Regions from separate parts of the Mailhella massiliensis genome, predicted to be linked through region 2. Evidence: riboswitches for the same ligand, from Rfam matches in the RefSeq annotation. Region 2 holds a riboswitch; the other holds the start of a gene.
What was found. A riboswitch is a leader RNA that binds a small molecule or an ion and turns the genes downstream of it on or off. The one in region 2 is predicted to bind glycine.

Region 1 (4,784 bases), on a different contig from region 2:
CTGCGTGGCCATGCAGCAGACGGAACCCGATGAAAGCGGCCGCCGCGGCGTCACGCCCATCCCCGGTTCGGAATTCGTCATTCCCTGCGACCACGTCATCGCCGCCATCGGCCAGAAGAGCGATCCCGCCATGCTCACCAGTGAAGACGGCATCGCCCTCGACCGCAAGAACTGCATCATCGTCGACGAATATCAGGCCACCTCCCGGCCCGGCGTCTTCGCCGGCGGCGACGGTACCACCGGTCCCCGCACCAAGGGCCCGAGCGTACTCATCCACGGCATGGCTCAGGGTTCCATCGGCGCGCAGGCCATTGTGAGCTATCTTGAATACGGCAAGCCTCCCTTCCTTGCCCGCGAACGCATAAGCGAACTCATCCGCAAGGCCGACCTGCTCGGCGACGAGCCGGTATGCGGGCAGGAAAAGAAAGCCCGCGTGAAGCTCAGCGAACTCGCCCCCGCCGAACGCGCAGGCAACTTCAAGGAAGTGGAACTGGGCATGAGTCAGGAAGAGGCGTGGAAGGAAGCCAGACGCTGTATGCGCTGCTACCGCATCATGTCCGTCGTCACCCGCTCCCCCATCCCCGGTTTCAAAGCCTAACCGTTTCTGAGAGAATCTGCCATGAATGCATCCATCAACGGACGTGACTATAGTTTCGAGGCCGGGGAAACCATCCTTCAGGTGGCCCGGCGCAACGGCATCTTCATTCCCACGCTCTGCCACTTCCAGCCTCTCGACCACAAGCCCGGCACCTGCCGCGTGTGTCTTGCGGAAGTGACGGACAAAAACGGCCATACCGAAATGATGACCACCTGCAACACTCCCATGGAAGAAGGGATGCGGGTGAACACCCGCTCCGCCCGCGTGCGCGACATGCAGCGCCTTCAGGTGGAGCTCATCTTTGCCGACCACGATCAGGACTGCGGAGCCTGCGCCCGCCACGGCAACTGCGAGCTGCAGGATCTGGCCGAATACGTGGGCCTTTCCACCAACCGCTTCGCCCCGCGTATGCCTTCCGTGCGCCCCTTCGACGACACCATGCGCGGCATGGTGCGCGACATGACCAAATGCGTGCGCTGCCTGCGCTGCGTGGAGGTCTGCCGCAAGGTGCAGGGGGTGGCCGCCCTTACCGTGGACGGCACGGGCGTAGGCGCGCATATCGGCGTGGGCATGGCCCCCAGCCAGAACACCTCCGCCTGCATACAGTGCGGTCAGTGCACCCTGGTCTGCCCCACGGGCGCCCTTTCCGAGCGCGATGAAAACGACGCCGTGCTCGATTACATCGCCAACCCGGAACTCACCACCGTGTTTTCCTTTGCTCCTTCCGTGCGCGTGGTGCTCGGCGAGGAGTTCGGCCTTGCTCCCGGTGAAAATGTTCAGGGCAAAATCGTGGCCGCGCTGCGCCGCCTCGGCGCCGACGTGGTCATCGACACCGATTTCGCCGCCGACGTGGTCATCATGGAGGAAGGTTCGGAACTGCTCAGCCGCATCAGAAACGGCGGCAAGCTCCCCCTCTTCACCTCCTGCTGCCCGGCATGGGTGAACTATGCGGAAAAGCACTGCCCGGACGTGCTGCCCTACGTTTCCACCACCCGTTCCCCGCAGGCGGTGGCAGGTTCTCTGGTCAAAAGCTATCTTGCCGAAAAAATGGGCCTCTCTCCCCGGAGAATCCGTGCCATATCCATCATGCCCTGCACGGCGAAAAAGGATGAGGCCGCACGGCCCCAGCTCCATGTCAACGGCGCGCCCGATACCGATGTGGTGATTACCGTGCGCGAACTCTCCCGCCTCTTCCGCCGCTGCGGCATTGATCTTGCGAAAATGGAACCGGAAGAGTTCGACAACCCCTACATGAGCGATTCCACCGGTGCGGCCGTCATCTTCGGCACCACGGGCGGCGTGATGGAAGCCGCCGTCCGTACCGTGTACGCCGTGCTCAATCATAAGGAACTGCCCGGTGTGGACGTTGTGCCCGTGCGCGGCGAAGAAGGCATGCGTGAGGCGGAAGTGGACCTCGGCGAAGGCAACGGCGTCATCAGGGTGGCCGTGGTTCACGGGCTCGCCAATGCCCGAAAGCTGGCGGAACAGGCCGTGGCGGGCAATTCCCCCTATACCTTCATCGAGGTCATGGCCTGCCCCGGCGGCTGCGTGGACGGCGGCGGCACCTGCCGCGTGAAGAAGGACTATCACCCCCATGCCCGCGACCGCAGGCAGGGACTCTTCACCATCGACAAGAACATGCCGCGCCGCCAGTCCCACAACAACCCGCAGATCATCCGGCTGTATGAGGACTTCCTCGGCGAGCCGAATTCCCACAAGGCCCACGATCTGCTGCACACCCACTACACCGACCGCAGCAAGGTGCAGACGGAAAGCATTTCCGCCACCAAGAAAAAGCTGACCCTCACCGACCAGTCGGCCTGATCCGGCTCTTCGGCATGAACATGGGCCGCCCTTCCGGGGCGGCCCTTCTTTTTCTTCTCCCTCTCCGGGAGATGCATGCAAGGCGGTTCCTTACGCCTTTTGCGCGGAATCCGGCCATGCCGGGAGCTTCTCATCTTCCGGCAAAAGGCCCTCTGCCGGAGCATCGCCTTACCGGGCAAGATTCTGCAGCGTCTCCCCGGCGATTCTGTACACCGTCCAGTCCTTCATGGATTCCGCGCCGAGGGAAAGATAAAAATCAATGCTCGGCCTGTTCCAGTCGAGGCACCACCACTCCAGGCGGCCGCAGCCGCGCTCCACGGCAAGGGCGGCCAGCTTCTTCAGCAGCGCCTTTCCGTATCCTCTGCCGCGGTATTCCGGCCGGACGTACAAATCTTCCAGATAGATGCCCGCCCGGCCGAGGAAGGTGGAAAAATTATGGAAGAACAGGGCAAAGCCGACTTCCCTGCCGTCTTCAAGCGCAAAGATGACTTCCGCCTTCTTTCTGTCGAAAATCCACTCTTCCAGCGTTCCTTCATCCGCGACGACTTCGTGCAGCATCTTCTCATAGTCCGCAAGTTCCCTGATGAACTGCAAAATCAGGGCCGTATCCTTTCTTTCCGCAAATCTGAAACCGAATTCCACGGCGTATCTCCTCCCTGCCCGTACGGCAGGTTCTCTTCTAACGCAATTTGCCCGCCGGGGAAACCGCCGGTATGCCATGCCCTCACTCCCCGGCACGCCGAAAGGTATCCGCACGAAAACCATGAAGAAGGTACTGCTCCATCTTCCCGGAAACAAAGGCGAAACGCCGCCTTCTCCCCGAGCGCCGGAACGGTGAGGAAAAAAAGAGTTCCCGCGCCGCTCCGGCAACATATCTTGACCTTGTTCCATGCCCGTGATATTGGACAAGCAGTTTGGAACGACAGTTTTCTGTGGTTCTTTCAAACGAATAGGGCCGTGCATGGATTTGGATGAAGGAACCGGGAGAGAGCGCCGGAAGGCGACGCCGAAGGGGCCGCGAGAACTCTCAGGCAAAAGGACCGGTTCTGGACAAACTCTGGAAAGCAGCAATGCACCAATGAGGCAATCCGCCCGGCGGAGAATCTTTCAGGTCAGTAACAGAGGCACAGATGACGAAGTCGTTCGTTATCTGTGCCTCTTTTTTATTCCCTTTTTCGAGGAGAAGGCCCATGGAACAGAAAACCCCTCTTTACGACGTGCACATCGCGGAAGGCGGCAAGATCGTCCCCTTTGCCGGTTATCTGCTCCCCGTCCAGTATGCGGACGGCGTCATCAAGGAACACATGGCCGTGCGCCGGGCGGCAGGCCTGTTCGACGTGTCCCACATGGGAGAAATCCGTTTTACCGGCCCTTCCGCACTGGAAACGCTCCATCACCTGCTCACCAACGACTTCACGAACATGCCCGTGGGCAAGGTGCGCTACAGCGTCATGTGCAATGAAAAAGGCGGCGTCATCGACGACCTCGTCATCTACAAGTTCGGTGAGGAGGAATATCTTGCCGTGGTGAACGCGGCCAACCGGCACAAGGACTACGCGCACATGGCGGCGAACCTTCTGCCCGGCACGAAGGCCGAGGATATTTCCGATTCCGTGGCGCAGCTCGCCCTGCAGGGCCCTGCCTCGCCCGACATTCTCGCCAGGCTCGCCCCTGCCGAAAAGCTGCCGCAGAAGTACTACACCGCCGTGCGCGATATTCCGGTAGGCGGCATTCCGTGCATGGTGTCCCGCACGGGCTACACCGGCGAAACGGGCTATGAAATCTATACCGCGCCGGAAAACGCCGTCCGTCTCTGGCAGATGCTGCGTGAAGCCGGCAGGGAATACGGGCTCATCCCCTGCGGACTCGGCGCACGCGATACCCTGCGCCTCGAGGCCGCCATGCCCCTGTACGGCCATGAAATGAACGAAGACATCACTCCCTTTGAAGCGGGGCTTTCCTTCGGTGTGAAGATGGAAAAGCCCGACTTCATCGGCAAAGCCGCCCTTGCGGCGGCGGGAGAGCCTTCGCGCGTGCGCGTAGGGCTCGTCATGACGGGCCGCGGCATCGCGCGCGAACATCAGGATGTGTTTCTGGGCGACGAGCGCATCGGCGAAACCACCTCCGGCACCCACTGCCCGGCCGTGGGCAAGGCCGTGGCCATGGCCCTTGTGGACGTTGCGCACAGCGCCCCCGGCACCCTTGTGGATGTGGACGTGCGCGGCCGCCGCGTGAGCGCGCAAATCGTTCCTCTTCCTTTCTACAAACGCTGAACCGGCCCTTTTCCGTCTCCTTTTTGAACCATCTATCCCCTACGGAGCACAGCCATGTCCAAGATTCCCGCCGAACTCAAGTACACCGC
Region 2 (4,784 bases):
CGTGCCCGTGACCGACGGCCTCGGCCTTGCCGAAGCGGGAGTCGCCACCGACAAGCGCGGCTACATCACCGTGAACGACCAGCTCGAAACCTCCGTGCCCGGCATCTACGCCATCGGCGACATTCTCGGCCCCGCGCGCATCATGCTGGCGCACATGGCCTCTGCCGAAGCGCATGTGGCCGTGGCCAACATCTTCGGCGCGAGCGAAAAGCCCAATTACGACGTGGTTCCCTCCGGCATCTTCAGCTCGCCGGAAATCGGCGACGTGGGCCTTACCGAAGCGCAGGCCAAGGCCAAGGGCTTCGACGTCGTCACCTCGGAATTCCAGTTCCGGGAACTGGGCAAGGCGCAGGCCATGGGCGAACTGCCCGGCGTGTTCAAGCTGGTGGCGGACAAGGAAAGCGGCAGGCTCCTCGGCGCGCACTTTGCCGGCGCCCATGCCACGGACCTCATTGCCGAATGCGCCCTCGCCCTTGAGATGGGAGCGAAGGTTTCCGACATCTCCCGCACCATCCACGCCCACCCCACGCTGGCCGAAGGCGTGATGGAAGCCGCCGCAGGCATAAGTCTATAAAAGGAACGCCCGGATTTCAGGGCGGTATCAGCCTTTCAACCCTCTCATACTGCTTTTGCAGAAAAAAATAAAACTCTGGGGCCCGCATGAAAACATGTGAAGCCCTTTAAACTCATGTATCGTCAATGACGGCCCACATCAGCGTCTGTTCCACGGCATACGTGCGAGCAGAAGGCCGAGACCGCAGAAACCGGTGACACCGGCAAACACGAGACCCGCTCCCACGAAGGCGGAAAGCCACACCATGGGGGACCAGACAAGGCCGCCCAGGAGGCCGAGTAGCACCAGAGCGCCCGCGCCTATCTGTATCTGACGGAAAAGCGGGAACTGAGCGCGCCCCGTCTTTACGGGCAGGCCTTCCTTTTTCCACCCGGAAAGACCGCCTTCCATCTGCCAGGCCTGGGTATCCCCGGCAAGACGGGCAAGCAGATCGGCATTCTTGTCCGTCCGGTTCCCGGAACGGCAGAAGAAGATCACGGGTTTTTCAGGCGCGTCCGCATCCTTGAGCGGATAGTTTTCGGCAATGGAAAGCGGCACGAGGCGGGCTTCGGGGATGAAATTTTCGGCATATTCGGAACTTTCCCGTATATCGACGAGCCGGGCTTCCCCTTTTTGCAGCATATCGAAGGCGTTGCGCGGAGAAATGGTAGGCAGCATGGCGAAATCCTCCTTTTTCCCGAGAATGTGTCAGGAAAAGGAACATCGCGCAAGGGGAAAAATTTTTTACCCCGCTTTCCTGCGGCACTCCGGCTTTTCCCTGAACATCGGCGCAGGGCCTGTCTCTCTCGGGCATCACGATACCGTCTTCCCTTTTTCTGCCGTACGCCGCCTCCTCTGTTCCTATCATTCCGGAAGATAAGCTGCCCTGGCCCGGCCTGCGCTCCCCCGCCTCTTTGAATGACGCTCCCGAAATTGCCGCGTTCTCTTTGCCGAAACGCTCTCCTTGCCCTCATGTTTCATTATTGTTCAATGACTACATATAAAAACATATTAAATACAGCTTGTTATATTTTTTATAGACCAGTGATTGACATTTACGACAAAAGCGTACTAGATTCCTTTGCGCTTCAACAGGTGAAGCATACGATCCCGTAGAAACTGTTTGAAGGCTGCAGGGCCGACTAACAGCGGAGGGAGCTCTGGAGAATCCCGTTTGGGTGCCGAAGGTGCAAGGCGAAAGCCGAAACTCTCAGGCCAAAGGACAGAGCTTAGGAACGTATCGACCGACACTATCTGCCGCCGTATCCCTAAGCGTTTTCTCTGGAGCAAATCGCATGGATTTGCTCTTTTTTTGTACCCTGAAACGGGGCGGCGAAAGCGCGAGGATTTTCCGGCCGCCCGAAGGAATGTGACATGGAATTCATCGGTCAGATAGTGGACGCGGTCAACAGCGTACTGTGGGGGTGGCTTCTTCTCTTTCTTCTCTGCGGTACCGGTATCTTCTATACCGTCCGTCTGCGCTTCATCCAGCTTCGCAGGCTTCCTCACGCCTTCCGTCGCCTGTTCAGCAACATTTCCCTGAACGGCGAAAGCGCCGACCATACCGGCATGAGCTCCTTCCAGGCTCTGGCCACCGCCGTTGCCGCACAGGTGGGCACGGGCAACATCGCCGGGGCGGCCACCGCCATCGCCGCAGGCGGGCCGGGCGCCATCTTCTGGATGTGGCTCAGCGCCTTCTTCGGCATGGCCACCAACTATGCGGAAGCCGTGCTGGCCCAGAAGTACAAGAGCACCAACGAACGCGGCGAAACCGTCGGCGGCCCCGCCTACTACATCCGCGCCGCCTTCACGGGCACGTTCGGCAAGACGCTCGCCGCCTTCTTCTCCGTGGCCATCATTCTCGCCCTCGGCTTCATGGGCAACATGGTGCAGTCCAACTCCATAGGCGCGGCCTTCAGCACGGCCTTCGGCATATCTCCCGTGCTTGTGGGCGTGGTTGTGGCCCTCATTTCCGCCGCCATCTTCATCGGCGGCGCGAAGCGCATCGCCTGGGTCATGGAAAAGCTCGTGCCCCTCATGGCGCTGCTTTATGTCGGCGGATGTCTCATCATCATTTTCGCCAACATTTCCGCCCTGCCCGGCGCGTTCAAAACCATCTTCGTCATGGCCTTCGATCCCCAGTCCGCGGGCGGCGGCGCTCTCGGCATCACCGTGCGTGAAGCCATGCGCTACGGCGTGGCCCGCGGCCTCTTCTCCAACGAAGCCGGTATGGGTTCCACCCCCCATGCCCACGCACTGGCCAAGGTGGCCCATCCCGACGACCAGGGCATGATGGCCATGATGGGCGTGTTCATCGATACCTTCGTAGTGCTCACCTGCACGGCCCTCGTCATCGTGATCACCGGCGTATGGAACTCGGGCATCACCGGCACGGAGCTCGCCCAGACGGCCTTCGACACGGTGTTCGGTTCCTTCGGCAACATCTACATCGCCATCTGCCTGTTCTTCTTCGCCTTCTCCACCATCATCGGCTGGTACTTCTTCGGCGAGGCCAACGTCAAGGCGCTCTTCGGCGCAAAGTATGTGAAAATCTACGCCGCCATTGTCGTGCTGTTCATCGTGATCGGTTCCGGCCTCAAGGTGAACCTCGTGTGGAACATGTCCGACATGTTCAACGGCCTCATGGTTCTGCCCAACCTCATCGGCCTGCTGGCCCTCTCCGGCGTGGTCGTCGCCATTGCGAAAAGTAAAAAGGAATAGCCCTCTGACCGGCATACGCTAAAACGCGGCCCCCATCCCGAAGGATGAGGGCCGCATTTTTGTTTCATATAACGTCGGGGATTGAGCCTGAAGCCTCAGGGGCCGGGCCTGTCCGCGACGTTTTTCTCATCAGTCCTGTTCCATGGCTTCCTTGAAGCGGATCTGAAGAGCCTGCATCTTGGCCTTCTTGTCCATCAGTTCCGTCTGGCGGGCCTTTTCGGACTCCACGAGTTCCGCAGGAGCGCGCTTGACGAAGTTCTCGTTGGAAAGCTTGCCGTTGAGGGCCACGAGATCCTTGTCCACCTTGCCGATTTCCTTCTCGAGGCGGGCTAGCTCGGCCTGGAAGTCCACCGCGCCCGTAAGCAGTACGATGACCTCGCAGCCGCGCACCACGTTGCTGGCCGAAGCCTTGGGCGCATGGGCGTTCTTGTCGATGGTGAGCGATTCCAGACGCGCCAGATCGAAGAAGCCGCGGTTGGCTTCCAGGAGCGCTGCCTGTTCCGCGCCTGCCGGACGCAGCACCACGGAAAGCTTGTAAGAAGGCTTGATGTTGAGCTCGGCGCGGATGGTACGGATGGCGCTGATGGCTTCCTGCAGGAAGATCATCTCGTCCGCCTCGCGGCTCTTCACACATTCGGGGCGGGCCGCAGGATAGAGTTCCGTGGCGATATCCGTGCCTTCATGACCGGGCAGGGAATCCCACACCTCGGCGGTGACGAAGGGAATCATGGGATGCAGCAGAAGGAGCGTTTCACGCAGCACGGTGTAGAGCACATACTGGGCTTCTTCCTTTGCAGGGCCTTCTTCCTTCATGTCGGCCTTGATGAGTTCCAGATACCAGTCGCAGAATTCGTTCCACAGGAACTTGTACACACACTGGGCGGCGTCGTTGAAACGGTAGCTTTCCAGCGCGGCGTCCTCTTCCACCTTGATTTCCTCAAGACGGGTGAGAATCCACTTGTGGTGCAGGCCCTTCACCGAACCGAGATCCACGGCCTTAGGCTCGCCCTGTTCGGGAAGATTCATGAGCGCGAAGCGCGAGGCGTTCCACACCTTGTTTACGAAATGGCGGTAGCCTTCGATGCGCTCTTCCGACATGCGGATGTCGCGGCCCATGGCGGCAAAGGCGGCCAGGGTGAAGCGCAGAGAGTCCGCGCCGTACTTGCGGATCATGTCCTGAGGGTTGATGCCGTTGCCCAGAGACTTGGACATCTTGCGGCCCTGCGCATCGCGCACCAGCGCATGAATGTACACTTCGCGGAAGGGCACTTCGCCCATGAAGTGCTGCCCCATCATGATCATGCGGGCCACCCAGAAGAACAGGATGTCGAAGGCCGTCACCAGCACGGAGGTGGGGTAGTACTTCTTCAGCGTTTCGGTCTTTTCGGGCCAGCCCATGGTGGAGAAGGGCCACAGGGCGGAAGAGAACCAGGTATCCAGAACGTCGGGGTCCTGTTCCAGCTTCCTGCTTCCGCACTTGGGGCAGACGGTGGGATCTTCCTCCGCCACG

Region 1: it holds a riboswitch for glycine, as region 2 does, so the genes downstream of both, gcvT (glycine cleavage system aminomethyltransferase GcvT) here and CZ345_RS15065 (alanine/glycine:cation symporter family protein) in region 2, are expected to answer to the same signal.

What each region holds. Positions count from the first base shown of each region.
Region 1 is NZ_LT706937.1:119,918-124,701, forward strand. Features, by position in the region: gene CZ345_RS01090 (FAD-dependent oxidoreductase) at 1-598, shown strand, start outside; gene CZ345_RS01095 ([FeFe] hydrogenase, group A) at 620-2,422, shown strand; gene CZ345_RS01100 (GNAT family N-acetyltransferase) at 2,591-3,064, opposite strand; glycine riboswitch at 3,394-3,475, shown strand; gene gcvT (glycine cleavage system aminomethyltransferase GcvT) at 3,613-4,695, shown strand; gene gcvH (glycine cleavage system protein GcvH) at 4,750-4,784, shown strand, end outside.
Region 2 is NZ_LT706952.1:1,048,262-1,053,045, forward strand. Features, by position in the region: gene lpdA (dihydrolipoyl dehydrogenase) at 1-574, shown strand, start outside; gene CZ345_RS15055 (rhodanese family protein) at 713-1,231, opposite strand; glycine riboswitch at 1,704-1,789, shown strand; gene CZ345_RS15065 (alanine/glycine:cation symporter family protein) at 1,928-3,274, shown strand; gene CZ345_RS15070 (valine--tRNA ligase) at 3,404-4,784, opposite strand, start outside.